3 regions of the Streptomyces sp. NPDC005302 genome follow, and region 2 is predicted to be linked to each of the others. Evidence: riboswitches for the same ligand, from Rfam matches in the RefSeq annotation. Region 2 holds a riboswitch; each other region holds the start of a gene.
What was found. A riboswitch is a leader RNA that binds a small molecule or an ion and turns the genes downstream of it on or off. The one in region 2 is predicted to bind cyclic di-AMP.
Positions count from the first base shown of each region.

Region 1 (7,522 bases), on a different contig from region 2:
GCGATGGAAGCGTCAGCCCGCGGAATCAACTCCGCGTAGTCCTGCGGTATGACACGAGAGGGCGGCGCCTCCCCGGACCCGTAGGGGTCGTACCGGGGCGGGCGCCGCCCTCTCCGCGTGTCAGGTCACCGACGGCCCGGCAGAACCGCCGGGAACGCCCGTGTCAGCCGGGCGAACAGCCAGGGGGCCGCTCGACGAACAGCCAGGTGGGCCGCTCAGCCGGCCCGGTGCACCACGGCGTCCGCCAGCTCGACCAGCGCGGCCTTGGCGTCGCACTCGGGCAGCGGGGCCAGCGCGGAGCGCGCGTCCTCCGCGTACCGCACCGTGTCCCGGCGGGCCTGCTCCAGCGCGGGGTGCTCCCGCAGCCGGGTCAGCGCCTCCGCGTGCCGCGCGTCGTCCGTCAGGTCGGAGTCCAGCAGCTCGCACAGCGCGATGTCCTCGGCGAGGCCCAGCCGCTCCGCGCGCTCCCGCAGCCGCAGCACCGGCAGCGTGGGGATGCCCTCGCGCAGGTCGGTCCCCGGGGTCTTGCCCGACTCGTGCGACTCGGAGGCGATGTCGAGGACGTCGTCCGCGAGCTGGAAGGCGACGCCGAGGCGCTCGCCGTACTGCGTCAGCACGTCGACGACCGTCTCGTCGGCGCCCGACATCATGGCCCCGAAGCGGCACGCGACGGCGACCAGCGAGCCGGTCTTGCCGCTCAGCACGTCGAGGTAGTGGTCGACCGGGTCCCGGCCGTCGCGCGGCCCCGCGGTCTCCAGGATCTGGCCGGTCACCAGCCGCTCGAACGCCTCGGCCTGGATGCGGACGGCGTCGGGCCCGAGGTCGGCCAGGATGTACGAGGCGCGGGCGAAGAGGAAGTCTCCGGTGAGGACGGCCACCGAGTTGCCCCAGCGGGCGTTCGCGCTGTCGACACCGCGCCTGACCTCTGCCTCGTCCATCACGTCGTCGTGGTACAGCGTGGCGAGATGGGTCAGCTCGACGACCACGGCCGAGGGCACGACACCCGGCGCGTAGGGATCACCGAACTGGGCTGCGAGCATCACGAGCAGCGGCCTGAACCGCTTCCCCCCGGCACGCACGAGGTGCTGGGCGGCTTCCGTGATGAAGGGGACCTCGCTCTTGGTGGCTTCGAGCAAACCCTCCTCGACAGCCGCCAATCCGGCCTGGACATCGGCTTCGAGAGCCTGGTCCCGCACGCTCAGCCCGAACGGCCCGACGACGGTCACGAGAGGTTCTCCTGTCTGCTGACGATCACATGGCGAACTCGGTCGATCATTCGGTCGATGACACGGTTTGTCGATGTGTCGCTGCCATCACTCAAGTCAGCGTATCCGGTCACGTTTCGATCACCACGAGCGCCCACCGTCCCTCGGCCGAGTCGACTCCGCCGGGAGGAATGCGGCGATGACACCTGTAGGACACACGGATACACGTCCGTATGCCCGGCTCTGCGAGTACCCCTCCTCCCGGGCGGTATCCGGGAGCCGACGGTATGTTCATGATCAGTTGAGACAAGCCGACATACGACGACATGTACCAAGGTCCGGTGTACACGGAAGAGGGTGGCGGTGTCCCGTAGCTCCGTGGCGGCCGAGCCCGGCCCGCCCCCGGCCGACGACACCGCCTTCTTCGGCCGGCCCAGGGGGGCTCCTCACGCTGTCCGGCCTGGAGGTCTGGGAGCGCTTCTCGTTCCTCGGCATGCAGGCGATCCTGGTCCTCTCCTTCGCCGACACGGTGTCCCACGGCGGGCTCGGCATGGCGCCGGGCACCGCGGCGTCGGTCTCGGCGGCCTACGGAACGCTCGTCCACCTGGTCTCCGTCCCCGGCGGCCGGCTCGCCGACCGGATGCTCGGCGCCTACCGCGCGGTCCTGTGGGGCGGCGTCCTGATCGCCTGCGGCCACTACGCCATGGCAGTCCCGGCGGCCGCCGCGACCTGGGCGGGCCTCGGCCTGATCAGCGCGGGGACCGGCCTGCTCAAGCCGAACGTCGCCACCATGGTCGGCAAGCTCTACCGGACCGACGACGAGCGCCGCGACGCCGGTTTCGCCCCCTCCTACATGGCGATCAACATCGGCGCCTTCACCGGCCCGCTGATCACCGCCTGGCTCGGCGACCACGAGGGCCGGCACCGGGGCTTCTCCGCGGCGGCCGTCGGCATGACATTCGGCCTGATCCAGTACGCGGCCGGCCGCCGTCACCTGGCCGGGCGCACCCGGTCCGCGGAATTCGCCCTCGCGCCGGACACCATGCGCCGTGCCGTCCGCGGGATCGTCCTCGGACTGTTGGCCGTCGCTGTCCTCGCCGTGCTGTTCGCCTCCGTCGGCCGGCTGACCATGGACCGCTTCCTGGAGACGTCCGGCATGTCGGCGACCACCAAGCTCGCCCCCGCCGCCTTCCCCAGCCAGACCATGTCCCTCTGGTTCCTGTCGCTCGCGCTCGCCAACGGCATCCAGGCCCAGACGGTGAAGCTCTACGACGACGTCTCCAAGCCCGCCTACTTCGGCGTCAACGGCGCGATCGCGGTGGCCGCGGGCCTGGCCGTGACGGCCCTCGCCCCCTGGCTCCGCCGCACGATGCATCCCGTCCACTGAGGTGACCCGCATGCGCATCCGTACGTCCTTCCCCTACGAGACCGTTCACGAGGACGTCCTCGTCCCTCTCCCGGACGGCACCCGGCTGTACGCCCGGATCTGGCGCCCGGTGACGGAGGAGCCCGTACCGGCGCTCCTGGAGTACCTCCCGCACCGGCTGACCGACTGGACGGCACCGCGTGACCGGCAGCGCCATCCCTGGTACGCCGGGCACGGCTACGCCTCCGTCCGCGTCGACGTGCGCGGTCACGGCAACTCGGAGGGCCTGCCGGGCGACGAGTACTCCGAGACCGAGCTGGCCGACGGGGTCGCGGTGGTGGAGTGGCTGGCCTCCCAGCCCTGGTGCACCGGCCGGGTCGGCATGTTCGGGATCTCCTGGGGCGGCTTCAACTCCCTCCAGATCGCAGCCCTCGCACCCGAGCCGCTCAAGGCGGTCGTCACGGTCTGCTCGACGGACGACCGCTATGACAACGACGTGCACTACACGGGAGGTTCCGTCCTCGCCGTCGACATGCACGCCTGGGCGGCCACCATGCTCGCCTTCGTCGCCCGCCCGCCGGACCCGGTGCACGTCGGCGAGGTGATGTGGCGCGACATGTGGACCGAGCGGCTGGAGGCCGTCGACCCGTTCGTCCACACCTGGCTGGCGCACCAGACCCGGGACGCCTACTGGCGGCACGGCAGCGCCTGCGAGGACTACGGCGCCATCCGCGCGGCGGTCCTCGCGGTCGGCGGCTGGCACGACCCGTACCGCGACACCGTGCTGCGCCTGGTCGAGAACCTGCCGCCGGAGCGCGTACGCGGTCTCATCGGCCCCTGGTCCCACCAGTACCCCGACCGGGGCCTGCCGCCGGGTCCGGCGATCGGCTTCCTCCAGGAGACGCTCCGCTGGTGGGACCACTGGCTCAAGGACGAGGACTCGGGCGCGCTCGCCGTCCCCCTGCTGCGCTCCTACGTGATGGACGCGCATCCCCCGGCGACCGTGTACGAGGAGCTGCCCGGCCGCTGGGTCGGCGACCCCGCGTGGCCCTCGCCGTCGGTGACCCCCGTCCCGTACGCGCTCCAGGGCGCCCCGCTCCTGGTGCGCTCCCCGCAGCACACCGGCGTCGACGCCGGCCGCTTCTTCCCGTTCGGGAACGACGCGGACCTGCCGCCCGACCAGCGCGAGGAGGACGCCCGGTCGGTCTGCTTCGAGTTCGAAGTACCGGAGGAGACGTGGGTGTTGGGCCGGCCCCGGGTCCGCCTGCGGCTGACGTCGACGTCCGCCCGGGGCCAGGTGATCGCCCGGCTGTGCGACGTGACCCCGGACGGCGCCTCCACGCTCGTCACCCGGGGCGTCCTGAACCTGTCGGCGCGCCGTGGCCGCGACCAGGCCGTTCCCTGGGAGCCGGGCACCACGGAGGACGTGGAGTTCGAGCTGAACGGCATCGGCTACGCGTTCCCTCCGGGCCACCGCATCCGCCTGAGCGTCTCCTCGGCGTACTGGCCCTGGGTCTGGCCGCAGCCCGGCTCCGAGGCCGGATTCACGCTGGACCCCGAGGGCAGCACCCTGGAACTGCCGGTACGGACGCGGGAGTCGGACCCCTCCATCACCTTCGAGGAGGCGGAGGAGGCCGAGCCCCTCGGCGTGGTGGTCCCGGTGACGCTCGACGAGCCGCGCCCGGAGCGCCTGGTCCTGCGTGATGTGGCCGCGGGCACCTGGCGTCTGGACGTGGATCCCCGTTACGGCGGCACCCGCGTGTATCCCGACGGCCTGGAGTGCACGGAGGACGCGCGGGAGACGTACACGATCGACGAGTCGGACCCGCTGTCCGCCCGCGCCCGGTCCACCTGGACGGTCCGGCTGCACCGCCCCGACCTGCCCTGGGACACCCGCGTCGAGACGACGTCGGTCATCAGCTGCGACGCGCGGGACTTCATCACCTCGAACGAGGTCGTCTGCCGGGACGGCGACGAGGTCGTCTTCCACCGGACCTGGGAGAAGCGCATCCCGCGCACCGCGGGCTGAAGGAAGCGGGCGGGAACGGCAGTTCACCGGCCGCCCCCGCCCGGCATCCTTCCTGGAGCCGCCCGGCATCTGGCCTGAGGCCGCCCGGCCACTCGGCCGTGAGCCGCCCGGGAGTCGTCAACTCCGCCTCCACGCGGCGCAGTTCACCCGCGCCGGCACCGGCACCGCCTCGGTCCCGCACGCCGTGCGGCCCGCCCGTCCCCCACACCGTGCGGCCCGCCCGGCGGGCGTCCCGGAACTCTCCGCGCCCCGGACAGTGGTGGCGTAATGCCCGACTTGCCCGGCATGCCGCCTTGATGACCCCCGGGCGCGTGAGTTGAGTCACGCGAGAACCAATGGATCACCCGCTGCCCACTCCTTGCCACCCCCTTCGCCAAAGGCAAGTTGAGGATTCAATTCCGGCGCAATCGGACGTTTCACCCTCGCCCTAAACAGGCAAAAGCGATCTTCACCGCCACATCAGGCCTTGTTCCCGACATGTGCAGTCGCATACGTTCTCGTCGCACCGAGCGGATCGCCTAATCCTGCCGCCGCCCGGTAACCCACCCACCCACGCACGGCAGGAGCGGGGGAACCACAGGTAAGCCGCCGATCCGGGAGACCGGACCGGCTAGGGGTGAAGCCGCGCCCAACAGCGCGGCCGGGCATCTCCCGCCCGAACCCGACAGCTCACCTCGTAGGCGTCGGAGAGGACATTTCGTCATGCCCGCAGGCACGCACCGTCACGGCCGGACCACCTTCATCACCCGCGGAATGATCGCCGCCGGAACGGGCGCACTCGCCCTCGCCCTCCCGCTCATGAGCGCGACCGGCGCCCACGCCGCGACCCCCCAGGTCGCGAAGACCGCCAAGACCGCGGTCGTCCCGAACGTCCAGCTCGTCACCTACAAGGTGGTGGCCGGGGACACCCTGACCAAGATCGCGAAGAAGTACCCGTCGAGCGGCGGCTGGCAGAAGCTGTACGCGGCGAACCGCGCGGTCATCGGCGACAACCCCGCCCACCTCCGCACGGGCCTCACGCTGACCGTCGGCACCAAGACCCTGAAGGCTCCGGCCAAGGCGACCACGGCCGCCAAGACCACCGCCACCCAGGCGTCCGCCACCACGTACGCCAACAACCTGGACGGCTGGATCAAGCAGTCCCTGGACATCATGGGCAAGGCAGGCATTCCGGGCAGCTACGACGGCATCCACCGCAACGTGATGCGTGAGTCGTCCGGCAACCCCCAGGCCATCAACAACTGGGACTCCAACGCGGTCGCGGGCACCCCCTCGAAGGGCCTGCTGCAGGTCATCGACCCCACGTTCCAGGCCTACCACGTGGCCGGCACGTCGATGGACCCCTACGACCCGGTCGCCAACATCACGGCCGCCTGCAACTACGCCGCCGACAAGTACGGCTCGATCGACAACGTCAACGGCGCCTACTGATCGCACCGGCGCACCCCGCGCCCCCGCACGACACCGGCCGGCGGCACCTTCGGGTCCGCCGGCGGTGGCGTACCGGCCCGCGGGCGGGAACGACCGGTGCCGTGGGACGGTGGCGGACCGGGTGCGCGGAGCGGTCGCCTTCCTGAGGGTGACGCGCCCGGCGTCCGGCGCCCCGACGCCTCACCCGCCCGGGACCGGGAGTGCTGACGGCACGGCCTGGGACGACGGCGGAAGTCCCGGGCCGGCTCCCTCCTAGAACCCGAAGATCCGTTCCAGGACCACCGCGATCCCGTCCTCCTCGTTCGAGAGGGTGACCTCGTCCGCCACGGCCTTCAGTTCCGGATGGGCGTTGGCCATCGCGACCCCGTGCGCCGCCCAGTCGAACATCGGGATGTCGTTGGGCATGTCCCCGAAGGCCAGCGTCGCCGACCGGGTGAGGCCGAGGTGGGTCGCGGCGAGCGCGAGGCCGGTGGCCTTGGTCACTCCGCATGGCTGGAGTTCGACGGTCCCGGGTCCCGACATGGTGACCGTCGCCAGCGAACCGACCACTCCCCGGGCCGCCGACGCCAACTCGTCGTCGGACAGGGAGGGATGGCGGAGCAGCACCTTGCTGATCGGCTGGGCCCACAGGTCGTCCCGCCGCCGCACCCGCACCGCCGGAAGAGTGGGATGCGGCATCACGTACCCCGGCTCGATGAGCGTCAGCCCGTCCACGCCGTCCTGGTCCACCGCCGCGTACAGCAGGCCGACCTCCGCCTCGATCTTTCCGAGTGCCGTCTCCGCCAACTCCCTGTCCAGGGTCACCGACCACAGCAGCCGGTCCGTCCCCGCGTCGTACAGCTGCGCGCCCTGACCGCACACCGCCAGCCCCTCACCGCCGAGTTCGTCGAGCAGCGGTCGAACGCGGGGCGCGGGACGGCCCGTCACCACCAGGTGCTGGGCGCCCGACGCGGTCACCTTCGCCAACGCGGCCCGCGACCGGTCGGAGAGCGTGTCGTCGCCGCGCAGCAGCGTTCCGTCCAGGTCAGTGGCGATGAGTGAATATGCAGTCGGAGCGGCCATGATCCGAAGAATACGGATCGAACGACACATCGGCCCGGCGTGAACCGGACGACGTCCGGTATCCCGTCAGCAACGCCGTTCACCGTACGGTGGCAGGCGCGTTGCGACCGGTTGGGATCACGCAGGGCCCGCTTCCGCTCGGACGGACTTTCCCGTACAGGAACGATCACAACGGCTCAACACCCCTGATCCGGAACGCCGATCCCCACCGGGCGACCCGGTCGCCCGGACCCTCGCGGAGGATTCCTGACGGACGGGTTGCCCGGTGGGGCCAGTGATCCGGTGGCTCACCCGTGCGCGGCCGCCAGGTGCTTGGCGAGCCGCGGGGAGGCGAACTCCGTGCCGCACACGAAGCGCATCACCGGACCGTACGAGGACGCCGCCGGCAGGCCCGTGAAGTACAGCCCCGGAAGTGAGGAGCGGTACCCG
Region 1 covers NZ_JBEXGN010000021.1:32,764-40,285, forward strand. Annotated here, with positions in the region: gene ABZT74_RS26880 (polyprenyl synthetase family protein) at 216-1,226, opposite strand; partial or broken gene ABZT74_RS26885 (oligopeptide:H+ symporter) at 1,569-2,592, shown strand; gene ABZT74_RS26890 (CocE/NonD family hydrolase) at 2,603-4,600, shown strand; cyclic di-AMP (ydaO/yuaA leader) riboswitch at 5,138-5,298, shown strand; gene ABZT74_RS26895 (LysM peptidoglycan-binding domain-containing protein) at 5,303-6,031, shown strand; gene ABZT74_RS26900 (HAD family hydrolase) at 6,284-7,093, opposite strand; gene ABZT74_RS26905 (FAD-dependent oxidoreductase) at 7,381-7,522, opposite strand, start outside.
Region 1: linked by a shared signal. The riboswitch ahead of ABZT74_RS26895 (LysM peptidoglycan-binding domain-containing protein) and the one ahead of ABZT74_RS17700 (NlpC/P60 family protein) in region 2 are both predicted to bind cyclic di-AMP.

Region 2 (7,522 bases):
AAGCCGCGGGTGGCCGTCACAATGCGGGGTATACGGGCGATCACATTGCCGACCGCACCCAGGCCCGCGGGGCACGCACGCGAGGAGTTCCTGTGACCACCTACGTCATCACCGTTCCCGGGACGTTCGTCCACGGCGTCTCGGACGCCTCCCGCGCAGACGTGGAACGCAGGCTGCGCCCTCAGGACCCGCAGAACACGGACCTGGGCGAGACCGAGGAGCTGAGCCTGCTCACCGTGGACGAGAACCACACGTTCTCGGTCCGGCTGGAGGTCGAGGCGGCGGACCGGCGGACCGCCGAGGCGGAGGCCGTTCGGCTCGTCTCCGGCGCGCTGCGCGAGAGCGGCCTGTCCGAGAACGACGCTCCACTGGGACCGGCCGCCGTCACGGGAATCGACAGCGAGTTCTGATTCCGGCGAGGCCGGGGAGTCCGAGGGTCCGGTCGGCCGCGGGATGCCCGCGGCCGACCCCGCCGCTCAGACCGGCCGTACGACGCTGTGGATCGCCGCCTGCCCGGCGTGCTGGACGGACTCCTCGGTGATCCGCCCCCCGGGGCTGGGCGCGTGGACCATCATGCCGTCGCCGACGTAGAGGCCCACGTGGCTCAGGTCCCCGTGGAAGAAGACCAGGTCGCCCGGCTGGACACCCGCCAGGGCGATCGCCGGTCCGATCCGCGCCTGGTCGGACGTCGACCGCGGAAGCAGCACACCGGCGCTGCGCCAGGCGGCCTGGGTCAGGCCGGAGGGGTCGTACGAACCAGGCCCGGACGCTCCCCACACGCACGGCCTGCCGACCTGCGCGCGGGCGAACGCCACGGCCTCGGCGGCCCGGGTGTCGTACCCGGTGACCGGCGGCGCCACGACGGCGGCGATGCTTCCGGTGTCGAAGCCGGGGTTCGGGCCGGCGGACCAGGGAGCCCCGGGCGCGGGCTCGTTCACGGGCGCCGGCCACGGGCGCCGGCTGTCGTCGACGGCCGGGGCGGACCACGGCTCCCGCACCGGCGGGTACTCGACCGCCGCGACCGGAAGCGGGGCGCTCGCCACCTGCGGGTGCCCGGCCTCCACGGCCGGCCAGGCGGCACTCGCCACCGACGCGTACGCGTACGTGGCGGCCGGCACGGGCACGTTCTCCGCCGGCCAGTACGGGGCCGCCGGGACGGCCGTCTCCACGGCGGGCGGTTCCACGGACGGGTACGGGACCGGCGCCTCGACGCTCCGCAGCGCGTTGTGCCGGGTCAGCAGGTCCTGCGCGGCGGCCAGTTTGCGCCGGGCTCGGTCCTTGCGGAAACGCGGGGAGGACGCATCCGAGGCGGGCGCGGGTGCCGACACCACGGGGAGGGGTCCGGTGGCCCTGGAGCCGCTGTCCGGCACGGCGAGGGCGCGCCCGGTCGTCGGCTCGGACGCCGGGCCCGCGGTCAGTTCGAGAACGGGGCGCGCGGTGAGTTCCGCGACGGGTGCCGCGGTGAGTTCCGCGACCGGGCCCGCCGCCAGTTCCCGTACGGGCGCCGCCGTCAACTCGGCGACGGCGCGCGCGCCTTGGGCGGGGAGTTCGGGGCGTCCCGCAGCTCCACCGGGCCGGCCTGCCTCACGCCCGCGGTCGGGCTGCCGGTCGACGGGCAGGACGGCCGCGACCGTGGGTCCGAGCCGGGAGCGCGCCCCGTCGAACCACTGGCGCATCAGGTCGCTCTGGGCGGTGTCGATCCCTCCGCGCTCGTCCCCGGCCGGGCGCTGGTCGATGAGCCTCCGGGCCACGGCGCGCCGGTCGCCCTGGCGTGAGGAGAGGCCCGCCAGAGCGCGGGTGGCGTTGAAGTTGCCGGTGTCGTCCTCGGCCCGGTCGTAGAGGGATGCGAGCCGTCGGCGGACTTCGTCGCCACTGGGCTGGGTGCGTTCCGGCGCCATGGGGATGGCACTCCTTCCGTCGTCCGCCTACCGGGTTAGCTGTCGGGTTCGGGCGGACGGTTCCGGAAGGTATGCCCTACGGCCTGTGCCTCGTAAGGCGGTTGGCCGATTCACCCCAGGTTCGGTGGGTCCCCGGCTCCGGCTGCCACGAGGGCGGGCCGGACTCGGCGGAGGCCGCACCGCCCGGCGAGCTTTCGCCGGAGGGAGTCGGGCGGCCTGGTCGTCAACTTAGCCATGTTGTGACCCCCGTGTGAAGATCCACGTCCCAGATGTCCGATACATTTTCGTGACCTTCATCGCATCGCCCCGCTCTGCGACGACGGGAGCACACCCCGTGCGCGAATCGGCCGTCGGGACAACCGCGTTCGACTGCGGGCCCCGTCCGCGAGTCCGCCTTCGCCCAGGTCCGTTCACCAAGTCTCCACAGCGGACCGGGGCTTCGGGTGGGCCCGGAACGGGCCATTCGGGGTGCGAACAGAACTGGCGTTCCCTGACGGCTCGTTCGACATCGGCGGCTGTCGATGGTCACGCCGTGACCGGTTCTGGCCGACCCGGCCGGATGACCACCGCGTCGGCTTCGCGGCCCTAACGTCGAGGCAAGGAAGGCCCGCGGAAGGCCCTGAGAGCGAGTCGAGGTCCCCACGTGCACGATGCACCGATCTACGCCCAACTGATCTCCGAACGCGGCGACATACCGACACTCGTCCGGAGCGAAGCCAGGCGGCTGCAGCGCGACTTCGAGTGGATCCTCAGCTGGGATCCGTCCACGGGCGGTCCGCTTCCCGGGTCCGCCCCGCGCGTGACGGCCGGCTCGCGTCGTTCCTTCGCCCCCGGCCCCGATCCCGCGGACCGGCTGGACTCCGTCTAGAGGCTGGCCGGCGGGGGCCGCCTCGTGCGGGGCGGGACGCGGTCCTAGAGGACGCCGGGTTCGCCGTTCGGCCCCTCGGCGGGAAGCCGTCCGTCCGGGCCGTCGGCCCGGGACACCAGAGCGGCGACCGCCGAGCCCGTGGCCTCGTGCCAGGTCCGCGCGCGCCGCAGCATCGCGTGGTCGCCGCCCGCGACCCGTACGGCGCTCGCGGAGGAGCCCTCCTTCGCGGCCCGGCGCACCAGGGCGAAGGACGCCGCGGGCTCGGTGATCCGGTCCCGGTCGCCGTGCAGCACGATCACCCGCTTGTCCCGCAGATGCGCCACCGGCTCGCCCTGCGGGCACCAGGGCGCGAGGGCGACCACGGCCCGGACCTGGGGCGCGGCCGCGGCGCGCAGCGCGGCACGGCCGCCCATCGAGTGGCCGACCAGTACCACCGGCACGTCTCCCACCAGCTCCGTGAGCTCGGTGAGCGCCCGGTGTACGTCGGTGACCGGATCGGCGGCGGCTCCGTTCCAGCCCCGTACGCGGTAGCGCACCTGCCCGACGAAGACGTCCTCGTCCGGCACGGCCCGCGTGACGGAGCCCACGAAGGGCCGCATACGCAGCCCGGAGACATGCCAGGGCCGGGAGGGAGCCAGGCTGTCCGCCCTGCCCCCGTGCAGGATCAGCACCGCGGCCCGCGTCGGTCCCGCGTTCTCGCCGGTGAGCCGGTGCGGCACCAGCGCCGTCAGTGCCCGGGCCGCCCCGGGACGCTGTCCGTCACGGGCGGACATCCGCGCAGAGCCTCGCATGACACCTCTTCACCGTCAGAGCGTTCTCGACGCCTCACCCTAGGCCGACGAGCGATTGTGCCGCCGGTCACTGGATATCCGTAGCCGAGGCGACGACGGTTTGGTGCGGCCTCCGCCCGTCGGAGCAGGGACACGCAGGCACCCGTGCGGGCCCGGCCGTCGCGACGTCACGAGCGGTCGCCGAGGATAGCGCGAGCGTCACGGACGGCGGCACGACTCCGGCGGAGCCGCCGTGCCGGAGCCGTCCCGTCGCGCGCGAGGAGCCGGGTGCCGGATACGCACGCGGCCCGCCGCGGATCGACCCCGGGTGGACCCGCCTCCGGTCGTCCCTGTCCAGCTCGACCGGAGGCGGGTGGCAGGGGGAACTACCGCTCCCCCACGTCGTCCGGGCCGTGTGCGGTCGCGAGAGCGGGACGAGTGCGGGCGTTCGAGGCGGGCCGTTCACACGGTCTCACTCGGCTCCCCCGGGACGGGTGCCGTAGCCGCCGCGCCACTCCTGGTAGAGCCGCCACAGACGCTCGGCGTTCGGGCAGCGGCCCGACTCCCGCCGACACGTGCGGCAACTGCCCACGTGACCGATGTACGCGGCCTCGGGAGACTCTCGCCCCGGTTGCGGATTCGTCATGGCCCTCGGCACCTGTCGGTGCGACGCGCACGAACGCGACGTCGCTACTGATGCCGTACTTCCGCGCCACACCGCCCGCCGGATGCACTCGCCCGGGCCCAATGTCGTTCTGGGTCAACCGACTTCGTCCACGGCGGCCCCGCTGGGTCAGTCGAGCAGGCGGACGTCCACCGCCACCCCGTCCGGCTCGTCGGACCCGGGCCTGCGGACGATCAGGCCGTCCACCGCGAAGTCCATCTCGGAGACGTCGGGAGCGGGCGGCGGGTGGTAACGCCCGCCGCACACCGACAGGTTGACGATGAGATACGCCTCCCAGTGCCTGCCCACGCCGCGCCGGTCGGCGAAGGCCCGGACGCCGTTCACCCACCACACGACGTGGTGCGCGCCGAACTCGACGACGAGATCCACCCACGCCCCGGGCCGAACCGCCTCATCACGGTAGTAGTGATGGGTTTCCCGGACGTGGTTGGAGAGTTCGAGCAGGTCGGGGTTGTCGGGGTGGTACTCGAAGACGTCGATCTCCTGGCCGCCGTCCCGCCACGTCCAGATGGCCGGCCACGCGCCGAGGGCCGTGGGCAGTCTGACCCGGGCCTCCAGCACGTCCCCCGTGCGGACCATGAACGCGTCCTCGCTGCCCTCGGTGGTGAGGAGCCCCGCGTCCCACGCCCCGTCGGAGCGGCGGGTGGCACGGAAGACCCCCGTTCGGCAGTAGGCGGGGTCGGCCACCAGGTGGTCGAGCTTGTCATCGCCCGGGTTGACCGGGCCGCCGTCGGGATAGGCCCACGAACGGCCCGCGACCCATTGACGGGTGGAGGCGAAATCCGCGGTGAAGACGACATCGGACACGCGGGGCTCCTCGGCGACGGCGTTCACGTACGGGCCAGGTTCTCCCCCGGCAGACCCGCCTCACACGCCGTTCACGTGGACCTGCCGGGAAACAACCCTTGGGAGTGAACGGGCCGGACGCCCTGCCCCGGCGGGGTCGCGTCGCGGGCGGGCCGCCCCGTCGCCGCGCGGGCGCCGGAACCGCGATCGTCGGCGCCGGACCGGCGGGCGGCGAGCCGGTACGGCAAGGGTCCTCGCCGTGGTGTCGCGGGCCTAGGGAACGTCCGGCCAGGCGCCCCGCTCGGCGAGGCGGAGAACCAGCGCGGCGATGTTCCAGGCGTCGTCCTCGCCCCGGTGATGCCTTCCCTCCAGGGGCAGTCCGGCGATCCGAAGGGCCTGCGCCATGCCGGGCCGCTTGCGCAGACCGTGCGCGGCGGCGAAGACGGCCTTGGCGTTCGTGTGCCGGTGACCGAACGGGTAGCGCGTGTCGGCGGCGGCGCACTGGCGGGTGAACTGGTGGCGGTCGTAGTCGCCCCAACTCGCCCACGGCCGCTCCCCCGCGTGGTGTCGCGCGGCCAACTCACGGCAGGCGTCGGCGAAATCGGCCCCCTGGTCGACCTCGTCCTGGGTCAGCCCCGTCAGCTCCGTGCAGAAGGCGCTCACGGTGGACCGGGCGGGCCGCACCAGCAGCCGGTGCCTCGCCCGTCGTACGCCCCGCTCCAGGTCGACGACCGTCAGGCCGATCTCGATGATCTCGCTCACGGCACCGGGCGGCGGCGTTCCTTCCCAGCACGTCGCCTCGACATCGACGACGTTCAGCAGTCCCCCGGTCCTGTCCATGCGGGTGAGGCTAGGGGGTGCCGGGCCGGCGGGTCACCGGATTTTCCGGTGGCCGTCCCCCGGCCGGCGGTCCGGTCAGGGACGCGGCCAGCGACGACCGCCGATGCGCTCGATGTCGGCGTTGAAGCGCCGCAGGTACGACGCGAACGCGGCGATGTCCGGCTCCGACCATTCGGCCATGACCCGGTCCAGGGAGCTGATGAGACCCTGCCGCTCCTGGTCCAGGAGGCGTGAACCCTCCTCCGTGATACGGAACTTGCGGGCCATGCCGCCGCCGGGGTCGGGGATGCGGTCGACGAGACCGGCACGCATGGCGGCCGCGGTCTGCCGGTTGAGGGTGGAGGCGTCGAGCCCGAAGGCGTCACTCAGTTCACCGATCGACATCGGCCCCTGGACGCGGATGCGGCTGAGCAGGATGTACGCGCTGCGCTCCAGGACGCCGTCCTTGGTCCGGCCGCCCTTCTGGTGCATCAGGCCGTGGCGGCTCAGCAGCATCTGCTCGTACTCGACCTCATGTGTGGGCCTGACCATCGCGCCTGTCGCCTCCGCTCTCGCACGGGCCGCGCGTCGCACGGATGGGCGCGGCCCCCACCATGCTCCCACACAGGCATGCATGAGCCACATCACATGCGCGATACATACGACGTGTACGATGCACATCCCTTGCCCCGCAGGCAGTCACCCAGAGACACACCGAGACACCCGAGGAGTCCCTCATGGACGCCCCCCAGCCCACCGCCCGAGCGGGCGGTGTGGTCGCCACACTCGCCGTCGCCGGCACCGTGGCGGCGATCATGCAGACGCTGGTCACTCCGCTCATCGCCGAGCTGCCGGAGATCCTGCACACCACCCCCGCGAACAGCGCGTGGGTCATCACCGTGACGCTGCTCGTCGCCGCGGTCTGCGTCCCGGTCTCCGGCCGGCTGGGCGACCTGGTGGGCAAGCGGCGGATGCTGCTCGCCTGTTCCGTCCCCCTCGTGGTCGGCTCCGTCGTCTGCGCGCTGTCCTCGTCCGTCACGCCGATGATCGTCGGGCGCGGCCTGCAGGGCATGGGCATGGGCATGGTGCCGCTGGGCATCGCCCTGCTGCGCGACGTGGTGCCCACGGAGAAGCTGAGTTCGTCGATCGCGCTGGTCAGCGCCTCCATGGGCATCGGCGGCGGCCTCGGCCTGCCCATCTCCGCGGCGGTCGCGCAGTACGCGAACTGGCGGGTCCTCTTCTGGGGCTCCGCGGTCCTCGCCGTCGTCATCGGAACGCTGATCTGGTTCCTCATCCCCGACGTGCCGGCCAGCGCCAAGGGTCAGCGCTTCGACGCCCTCGGAGCGCTCGGGCTCGGCCTCGGCCTGGTGTTCCTGCTCCTCGGCGTCTCCAAGGGCGCGGACTGGGGCTGGGGTTCCGCCACGACGCTCGGGCTGCTCATCGGCGCCGTCGTGGTCCTGCTCGCCTGGGGCGCCTGGGAACTGCGCACCAAGGACCCGCTGATCGACCTGCGCACGACGGGCCGCCCCCGCGTCCTGCTGACCAACGTGGCCTCGATCTTCGTCGGCTTCGGCATGTACGCCAGCATGCTGATCATCCCCCAGCTGCTCCAGTTCCCCGAGGCCACCGGCTACGGTCTGGGGCAGTCGATGCTCGCCTCCGGCCTGTGGATGGCTCCCGGCGGCATCATGATGAT
Region 2 covers NZ_JBEXGN010000010.1:200,901-208,422, forward strand. Annotated here, with positions in the region: gene ABZT74_RS17695 (hypothetical protein) at 93-410, shown strand; gene ABZT74_RS17700 (NlpC/P60 family protein) at 477-1,898, opposite strand; cyclic di-AMP (ydaO/yuaA leader) riboswitch at 1,907-2,078, opposite strand; gene ABZT74_RS17705 (hypothetical protein) at 2,542-2,766, shown strand; gene ABZT74_RS17710 (alpha/beta fold hydrolase) at 2,811-3,557, opposite strand; gene ABZT74_RS17715 (hypothetical protein) at 4,009-4,182, opposite strand; gene ABZT74_RS17720 (beta-glucanase) at 4,330-5,028, opposite strand; gene ABZT74_RS17725 (3'-5' exonuclease) at 5,281-5,847, opposite strand; gene ABZT74_RS17730 (MarR family transcriptional regulator) at 5,923-6,378, opposite strand; gene ABZT74_RS17735 (MFS transporter) at 6,564-7,522, shown strand, end outside.

Region 3 (7,522 bases), on a different contig from region 2:
CTACGGCCACGGCATCCACTACTGCCTGGGCGCGCCGCTCGCCCGCCTGGAGGGGCAGACCGCGCTCGCCACCCTCCTCACCCGGCTCCCCGACCTCCGACTCGCCGGAGATTCGGCCGATTTGCGGTGGCGTGGCGGGCTCATTATGCGTGGTTTGCGGACGCTTCCTGTGGAGTTCACCCCGGTCGGATAGTCCGGAACCGGTTCATCCGGGGCGCCGGGCCGCCGCGTCGACGGGGCATCCCCGGGTACCGGGAGGGCATCCCGCGGACCGTCTCGGAGGGTGCCGTCAACTGACACGCCGTCATATCTGTGATCTTCACGTGATCTGCGCTGCATCGACTTGTGACAAGCGTTCGAGTCCATATACGTTCACCCATCAATGCGGCCCCGGCGATCGTCACTTCGCCGTAGGTGCCGTAGTCACCCCGTTGTCACGCGAAAGGCTTCCGCATGCTCTCCGGGAACGGCCGTCACCGGCGCCCCCGTCAGGCCCCGGCCCTCATCGTCGCCGCGGGAGTGGCCGGATCGGCCATCGCGATCCCGCTCCTCGGGGCATCGAGCGCGAGCGCGGCCGACGGGACCACCTGGGACCGGGTGGCCGAGTGCGAGAGCGGCGGCGCGTGGAGCGCCGACAACGGCAACGGGTACTACGGCGGGCTCCAGCTGACCCAGGACAACTGGGAGAAGTACGGCGGCCGTGAGTACGCCCAGAGCCCCGACCAGGCCAGCCGCTCGCAGCAGATAGCCGTCGCCGAGAAGGTGCTCGACGACCAGGGCCTCGTCGCCTGGCCGACCTGCGGCCCGCTCTCCGGGCTCAGCAAGACCTCGGCCGAGGTCGATGTCGACACGGGCATGGGTGACGACACGAGCGACTCCGGTTCGAGCGGCCTGTCCACGTCGCCCAGTTCCTCCCCTTCCACCGAATCGTCCAGATCGTCGGATTCATCCGGTTCGAGTGAAACCGCCTCGCCGGGAGTGACCGAGAACACCGCGAAGTCCGCCGACTCGCAGGACGGGGACGGCTCGGACAGCTCGGACAAGGCGACGGCCGACGAGTCCGAGTCGGGCAAGTCGGACAAGTCCGGCCGGAGCGGCACCTCTTCGGAGCCCTCCGACGACGCGTCCGCCACGCCCGGGCGGCACCGCGGCGGCAGCGCCGACGAGGACGCGAAGGGCGCCGCCACCGACAGCCGCGCCGACAGCGCGTCCGGACGGCACGCCTCGCGCGGCTCGGACGACGCGCGCGACGCCGGCGACGACACCTATGTCGTGCGCGCCGGTGACAGCCTCTGGACGATCGCCGACGACCTTGACGTCACGGGCGGATGGGCCGACCTGTACGCCGCGAACGAGAAGACCGTGGGCATCGATCCGAACCTCATCCTCCCCGGTCAGAGCCTTGCTGTTGATAGCGAAACGGTGCAAAAGTAGCGGGAGTTCGCGTCATGGTTCGCTGGGGAATGTCCGGTTTGGTGCGAGTGAGACATGAGTCTCAGAAGCCCTGATCGTCTTTGAAAATCAGGCGATCGACTGCTTACGGTCGTGACCGCTCGCCACAGCGGGCCCCGACGGTCGCAACGCCGAATCCTGCCAGCGGCCGTACGGGAACAGTCGTCGCGTCAAGCGCCGTAGGCAGGAGCGGGGGACCCAAGGTAAGTGCCGCGACCGGGAGTTGAGAGACCCCCGGGGACGGCTTGGGGTAAAGCCGCGCGCTGTGGTTCCGAGACGGGACCGGGGACGTGCGGCCGGGCAACTCAACCGGCCCGAACCCGACAGCTCACCTCGCAGGCGTCGGTGAGGGGATCACTCGATGCTGTTTTCCAGCAAGGGCAAGCACCGCCGCCCGAACAAGGCCACTCGTGTCGCCACGCTCGCCGGTGTCACCGGTGTCGCCATCGCCGCCCCGCTGATGGCCGCGGGCAACGCCTCCGCCGCGACCGGCTCCGAATGGGACGCCGTCGCCCAGTGCGAGGCCGGCGGCAACTGGTCGATCAACACCGGCAACGGTTACTACGGCGGCCTGCAGTTCTCGTCCTCCACCTGGGCCGCGTACGGCGGTACCGCCTACGCCTCCACCGCCGACCAGGCCTCGAAGTCGCAGCAGATCGCCGTCGGCGAGAAGGTCCTCGCCGCGCAGGGCAAGGGTGCCTGGCCGACCTGCGGCACCGGCCTGTCGAGCGCCGCGTACAGCGGTGGCAGCTCCACCCCCTCGACCCCGTCGGCCCCGTCGACCTCCTCCGGCTCCTCGGCGTCCACCGGCTCCGACACCCGTACGTCGGAGCAGCCCGCCTCCCGTTCGCAGGAGCGCCCGGCCGCCAAGAAGACCGTCACCACCCCGACCGGCAAGAAGGTCAAGAAGGGTGACGGCGAGTACAAGGTCGTCAAGGGCGACACCCTCAGCGCGATCGCCGAGAAGAAGCACGTCAAGGGCGGCTGGCAGAAGCTGTTCAAGCTGAACCACGACATCGTGGACGACGCCGACTTCATCTTCCCCGGCCAGCAGCTGCACCTGCACTGAGTGAGGCCGCACACCGGCCGGACGTGGTCGCCCTCGGCGGACGGCGACCACGACCCGGCCCCGCGGCTCCGCCCGGCTGCGGGACGACCCCTCGCGGACCCGGCCTCCGGGTCCGATCCCCACCGAGGGTCCCCGTCCCCACGGACTCCCCGCTCCGGCGCGTGTTCCCCCGTACGCGCCGGGGCGGGGTTTTTCCTTTCTTTTTTGTTCCGATCGGGAACAATATGTACCCCGAGTTCTGCCCAAGGGATGGTCGATCGGCTGGCCGATCCCCTCGGGCCGGTTAGGCTCGTCCCGCAGGACTAGCCAAGCCCTGCGTATTCGCGTCACATCCCAGAAGGAGATGCTCGTGCCGTCCATCGACGTCGTCGTAGCCCGGGAAATCCTGGACTCCCGAGGCAACCCCACGGTCGAGGTCGAGGTCGGCCTCGACGACGGCAGCACGGGTCGTGCCGCCGTTCCGTCCGGCGCCTCCACCGGTGCCTTCGAGGCCATCGAGCTCCGTGACGGTGACCCCAACCGTTACGGGGGCAAGGGTGTCGAGAAGGCCGTCCTCGCCGTCATCGAGCAGATCGGCCCGGAGCTCGTCGGCTACGACGCCACCGAGCAGCGCCTGATCGACCAGGCCATGTTCGACCTGGACGCCACCGACAACAAGGGCTCGCTCGGCGCCAACGCGATCCTCGGCGTCTCGCTCGCCGTCGCGCACGCCGCCTCCGAGGCGTCCGACCTGCCGCTCTTCCGCTACCTGGGCGGCCCGAACGCGCACCTGCTGCCCGTTCCGATGATGAACATCCTGAACGGCGGGTCGCACGCCGACTCGAACGTGGACATCCAGGAGTTCATGATCGCCCCGATCGGCGCGGAGTCCTTCTCCGAGGCCCTGCGCTGGGGCGCCGAGGTCTACCACACGCTCAAGAAGGTGCTGAAGACCAAGGGCCTGTCGACCGGTCTCGGCGACGAGGGCGGCTTCGCCCCGAACCTGGAGTCCAACCGCGCCGCCCTCGACCTCATCGTCGAGGCCATCAAGCAGGCCGGTTACATCCCCGGTGAGCAGATCGGTCTCGCGCTCGACGTCGCCGCGTCCGAGTTCTACAAGGACGGCAAGTACGAGTTCGAGGGCAAGTCCCGCTCGGCCGCCGAGATGACGGAGTACTACGAGGAGCTCGTCTCCGCGTACCCGCTCGTCTCCATCGAGGACCCGCTGTACGAGGACGACTGGGCCGGCTGGAAGGTCATCACCGACAGGCTGGGCGACAAGGTCCAGATCGTCGGCGACGACCTCTTCGTCACCAACCCGGAGCGCCTGGCCCGCGGCATCGAGGAGGGCTCCGCGAACGCCCTGCTCGTCAAGGTCAACCAGATCGGTTCGCTGACCGAGACCCTGGACGCCGTCGAGCTGGCCCAGCGCAACGGCTTCAAGTGCATGATGTCCCACCGCTCCGGCGAGACCGAGGACGTCACCATCGCCGACCTCGCGGTCGCCGTGAACTGCGGCCAGATCAAGACCGGCGCCCCGGCCCGCTCGGACCGTGTCGCCAAGTACAACCAGCTGCTGCGCATCGAGGAGATCCTCGACGACGCCGCGGTGTACGCCGGCCGCAGCGCGTTCCCCCGCTTCAAGGGCTGAGCACCGCCCGCCCGCTTGGGCAGCGTCGTACGTACGTCCCCGTACTCGGTCCCGTACCGTGTGCGGGGACGTACGCACGTGACGGGCCCGCACCACGGCGGGCCGGTACTGGGGAGGCGGGACTCATGGCCGTGAAGGACCGGGACCGGTTCTCCACCTCGACCAGGCTCAAGCTGCTCGGTGAGCAGACGGCGGCCCGGGTCTACCGCTCCCAGACCAAACGGCAGGCCCGCCGCTCCCGGCTCACCGGCCGGGCCGCGCTCCTCGCGCTCGTCCTGTGCTCCCTGATCGTCGCGCTCGCGTACCCCATGCGGCAGTACGTCTCCCAGCGTGCCGAGGTCGCCGACCTGGAGCACCGGCAGGAGCAGGCCCGTCAACGGGTCGAGCAGCTGCGCGACCTGAAGGCGCGCTGGCAGGACGACGCGTACGCCGAGCAGCAGATCCGGCAGCGGCTGCACTACGTGATGCCCGGCGAGACCGGCTACGTCGTGGTCGACCCGGACGCGGCGAAGCAGGCCCGCGCCGGCCAGGGCGCCGCCGACCGCCCCTGGTACACCAACGTCTGGGACGGCGTCGACAAGTCCGACGCCGCCGACCAGTGACGAACCCCTGAACTGACCAGAAAGACACGTGACTCACGGCATGGAAACGCCACCGCCGACCACCCCGCGCACCGAGCCCACCGACGCCGACGTCGAGGCATTCAAGCAGCAGCTCGGCCGGCCGCCGCGCGGGCTGCGCGCGATCGCGCACCGCTGCCCCTGCGGTCAGCCCGACGTGGTGGAGACGGCACCCCGCCTCCCCGACGGCACGCCCTTCCCGACCACGTACTACCTGACGTGCCCGCGGGCCGCGTCCGCGATCGGGACGCTGGAGGCCAACGGGGTCATGAAGGAGATGACGGACCGGCTGGCGACCGACCCCGAACTGGCCGCCGCCTACCGCGCCGCCCACGAGGACTACATCGCGCGCCGTGACGCCATCGAGGTCCTGGCGGGCTTCCCGAGCGCGGGCGGCATGCCGGACCGGGTGAAGTGCCTGCACGTCCTGGTCGCCCACTCGCTGGCCGCCGGACCGGGCGTGAACCCGCTCGGCGACGAGACCATCGCGATGCTGCCGGAGTGGTGGCGCAAGGGCGCGTGCGTGACGCTCCCCGGCGACACCGCGCAGCCCACGGAGTCCGCGGAGCCCGTCGACGAGGCCGGCCGGTGACCCGCGTCGCCGCCGTCGACTGCGGTACGAACTCGATCCGCCTGCTGGTCGCCGACGCGGACCCGCGGACCGGGGAACTCGTCGACCTGGACCGCCGGATGACCATCGTGCGGCTCGGCCAGGGCGTCGACCGGACGGGACGGCTCGCGCCGGAGGCGCTGGAGCGGACGTTCGCCGCGTGCCGCGAGTACGCCAAGGTCATCAAGGAGCACGGCGCCGAGCGGCTCCGCTTCGTGGCCACCTCCGCCTCCCGGGACGCCGAGAACCGCGACGACTTCGTGCGCGGCGTCCTCGACATCCTCGGCGTCGAGCCCGAGGTCATCAGCGGGGACCAGGAGGCGGAGTTCTCCTTCACCGGCGCGACCCTGGAGCTGAAGGGCAGCGACGACCTCGCCAAGCCCTACCTCGTCGTGGACATCGGCGGCGGCTCGACGGAGTTCGTGGTCGGCGCCGACGCGGTGCGCGCGGCGCGGTCCGTGGACGTGGGCTGCGTACGGATGACGGAGCGGCACCTCGTGCGGGACGGCGGCGTCACCGACCCGCCCACCGCCGAGCAGATCGCTGCCATGCGCGCCGACATCGAGGCGGCCCTCGACCTGGCCGCCGAGACCGTCCCGCTGAGCGAGGCGCGCACGCTCGTCGGCCTGGCGGGCTCGGTCACCACGGTCTCGGCGATCGCCCAGGACCTGCCCGCCTACGACCCCGCGGCCATCCACCACTCGCGGATCCCCGTCGAGCGGGTCCGCGAGATCACCGAGTGGCTGCTGCGCTCCACCCACGCCGAGCGCGCGGCGGTCCCCTCCATGCATCCGGGGCGCGTCGACGTGATCGGCGCGGGCGCCCTCGTCCTGCTGTCGATCATGGAGCGCACCGGCGCCCGGGAGGTCGTCGTGAGCGAGCACGACATCCTCGACGGCATCGCGTGGTCGGTGGCCTAGGTCTCCTTTGCTACTGATCAGTAGCCTCGGCTGAGCAGGTCGGCTAGCGTATGAGCGCGTCCGAGGGGGTCTGTGGAGCTCCTCGGACGGACCTCGCCGAGAAAGTTCGTGAAGTTCTTCACAAGGAAAAAACCCCTGCTGGGCGTGGAAGGGGCCGGTTGGGCCTCCGGGCGGGGTCCGGGCGCCTCCGGAGCGGCTCCGACGGAGCGTTGCGGGCGTGTTTCCGGCCGGTGAAACAGGGGAGTTGCCCACTGGGCCGAACGGGTCGGAGTGCAGCTCACGCGGTGTTGACAAGGGTACGAACCGTACGTCGGCCGCCCCCGCGGACCATGCCCTCGCTCAGGCGGGCCGCGCAGTGTAACAGAGCACCCGCCCAAGCTTGTGAAGGGGCGCACGAGCGACCCCCCATGACCGGGTGGATACTCGATGGCATGAGCACCACGGAGCGTCCCAGGATCCTCGTAGTAGGCGGTGGGTACGTAGGCCTGTACGCAGCTCGGCGCATTCTCAAGAAGATGCGCTACGGAGAGGCGACCGTCACGGTCGTCGACCCCCGGTCGTACATGACCTACCAGCCCTTCCTCCCCGAAGCCGCCGCCGGCAGCATCTCCCCTCGGCACGTCGTCGTCCCGCTGCGACGCGTGCTGCCGAAGGCGGAGGTCCTCACCGGCCGGGTCACCACCATCGACCAGGACCGCAAGGTAGCCACGATCGCCCCCCTCGTGGGCGAGGCGTACGAGCTGCCTTTCGACTACCTCGTCATCGCGATGGGCGCGGTCTCCCGCACCTTCCCGATCCCCGGCCTCGCCGAGCAGGGCATCGGTATGAAGGGCATCGAGGAGGCCATCGGCCTGCGCAACCACGTCCTCGAGCAGCTCGACAAGGCCGACTCCACCACGGACGAGGACGTCCGCCGCAAGGCGCTGACCTTCGTCTTCGTGGGCGGCGGCTTCGCCGGCGCCGAGACGATCGGCGAGGTCGAGGACATGGCCCGCGACGCGGCCAAGTACTACAGCAGCGTGTCCCGTGAGGACATGCGCTTCATCCTCGTCGACGCCGCGGACAAGATCCTCCCCGAGGTCGGTCCGAAGCTCGGTCAGTACGGCAAGGAGCACCTGGAGAGCCGCGGTGTGGAGATCTACCTCTCCACCTCCATGGACTCCTGCGTCGACGGCCACGTGGTGCTGAAGAACGGCCTCGAGGTCGACTCCAACACCATCG
Region 3 covers NZ_JBEXGN010000002.1:34,975-42,496, reverse strand. Annotated here, with positions in the region: gene ABZT74_RS02595 (cytochrome P450) at 1-193, shown strand, start outside; gene ABZT74_RS02590 (transglycosylase family protein) at 454-1,434, shown strand; cyclic di-AMP (ydaO/yuaA leader) riboswitch at 1,618-1,809, shown strand; gene ABZT74_RS02585 (transglycosylase family protein) at 1,814-2,521, shown strand; gene eno (phosphopyruvate hydratase) at 2,865-4,151, shown strand; gene ABZT74_RS02575 (septum formation initiator family protein) at 4,277-4,753, shown strand; gene ABZT74_RS02570 (DUF501 domain-containing protein) at 4,794-5,363, shown strand; gene ABZT74_RS02565 (Ppx/GppA phosphatase family protein) at 5,360-6,301, shown strand; gene ABZT74_RS02560 (NAD(P)/FAD-dependent oxidoreductase) at 6,733-7,522, shown strand, end outside.
Region 3: linked by a shared signal. The riboswitch ahead of ABZT74_RS02585 (transglycosylase family protein) and the one ahead of ABZT74_RS17700 (NlpC/P60 family protein) in region 2 are both predicted to bind cyclic di-AMP.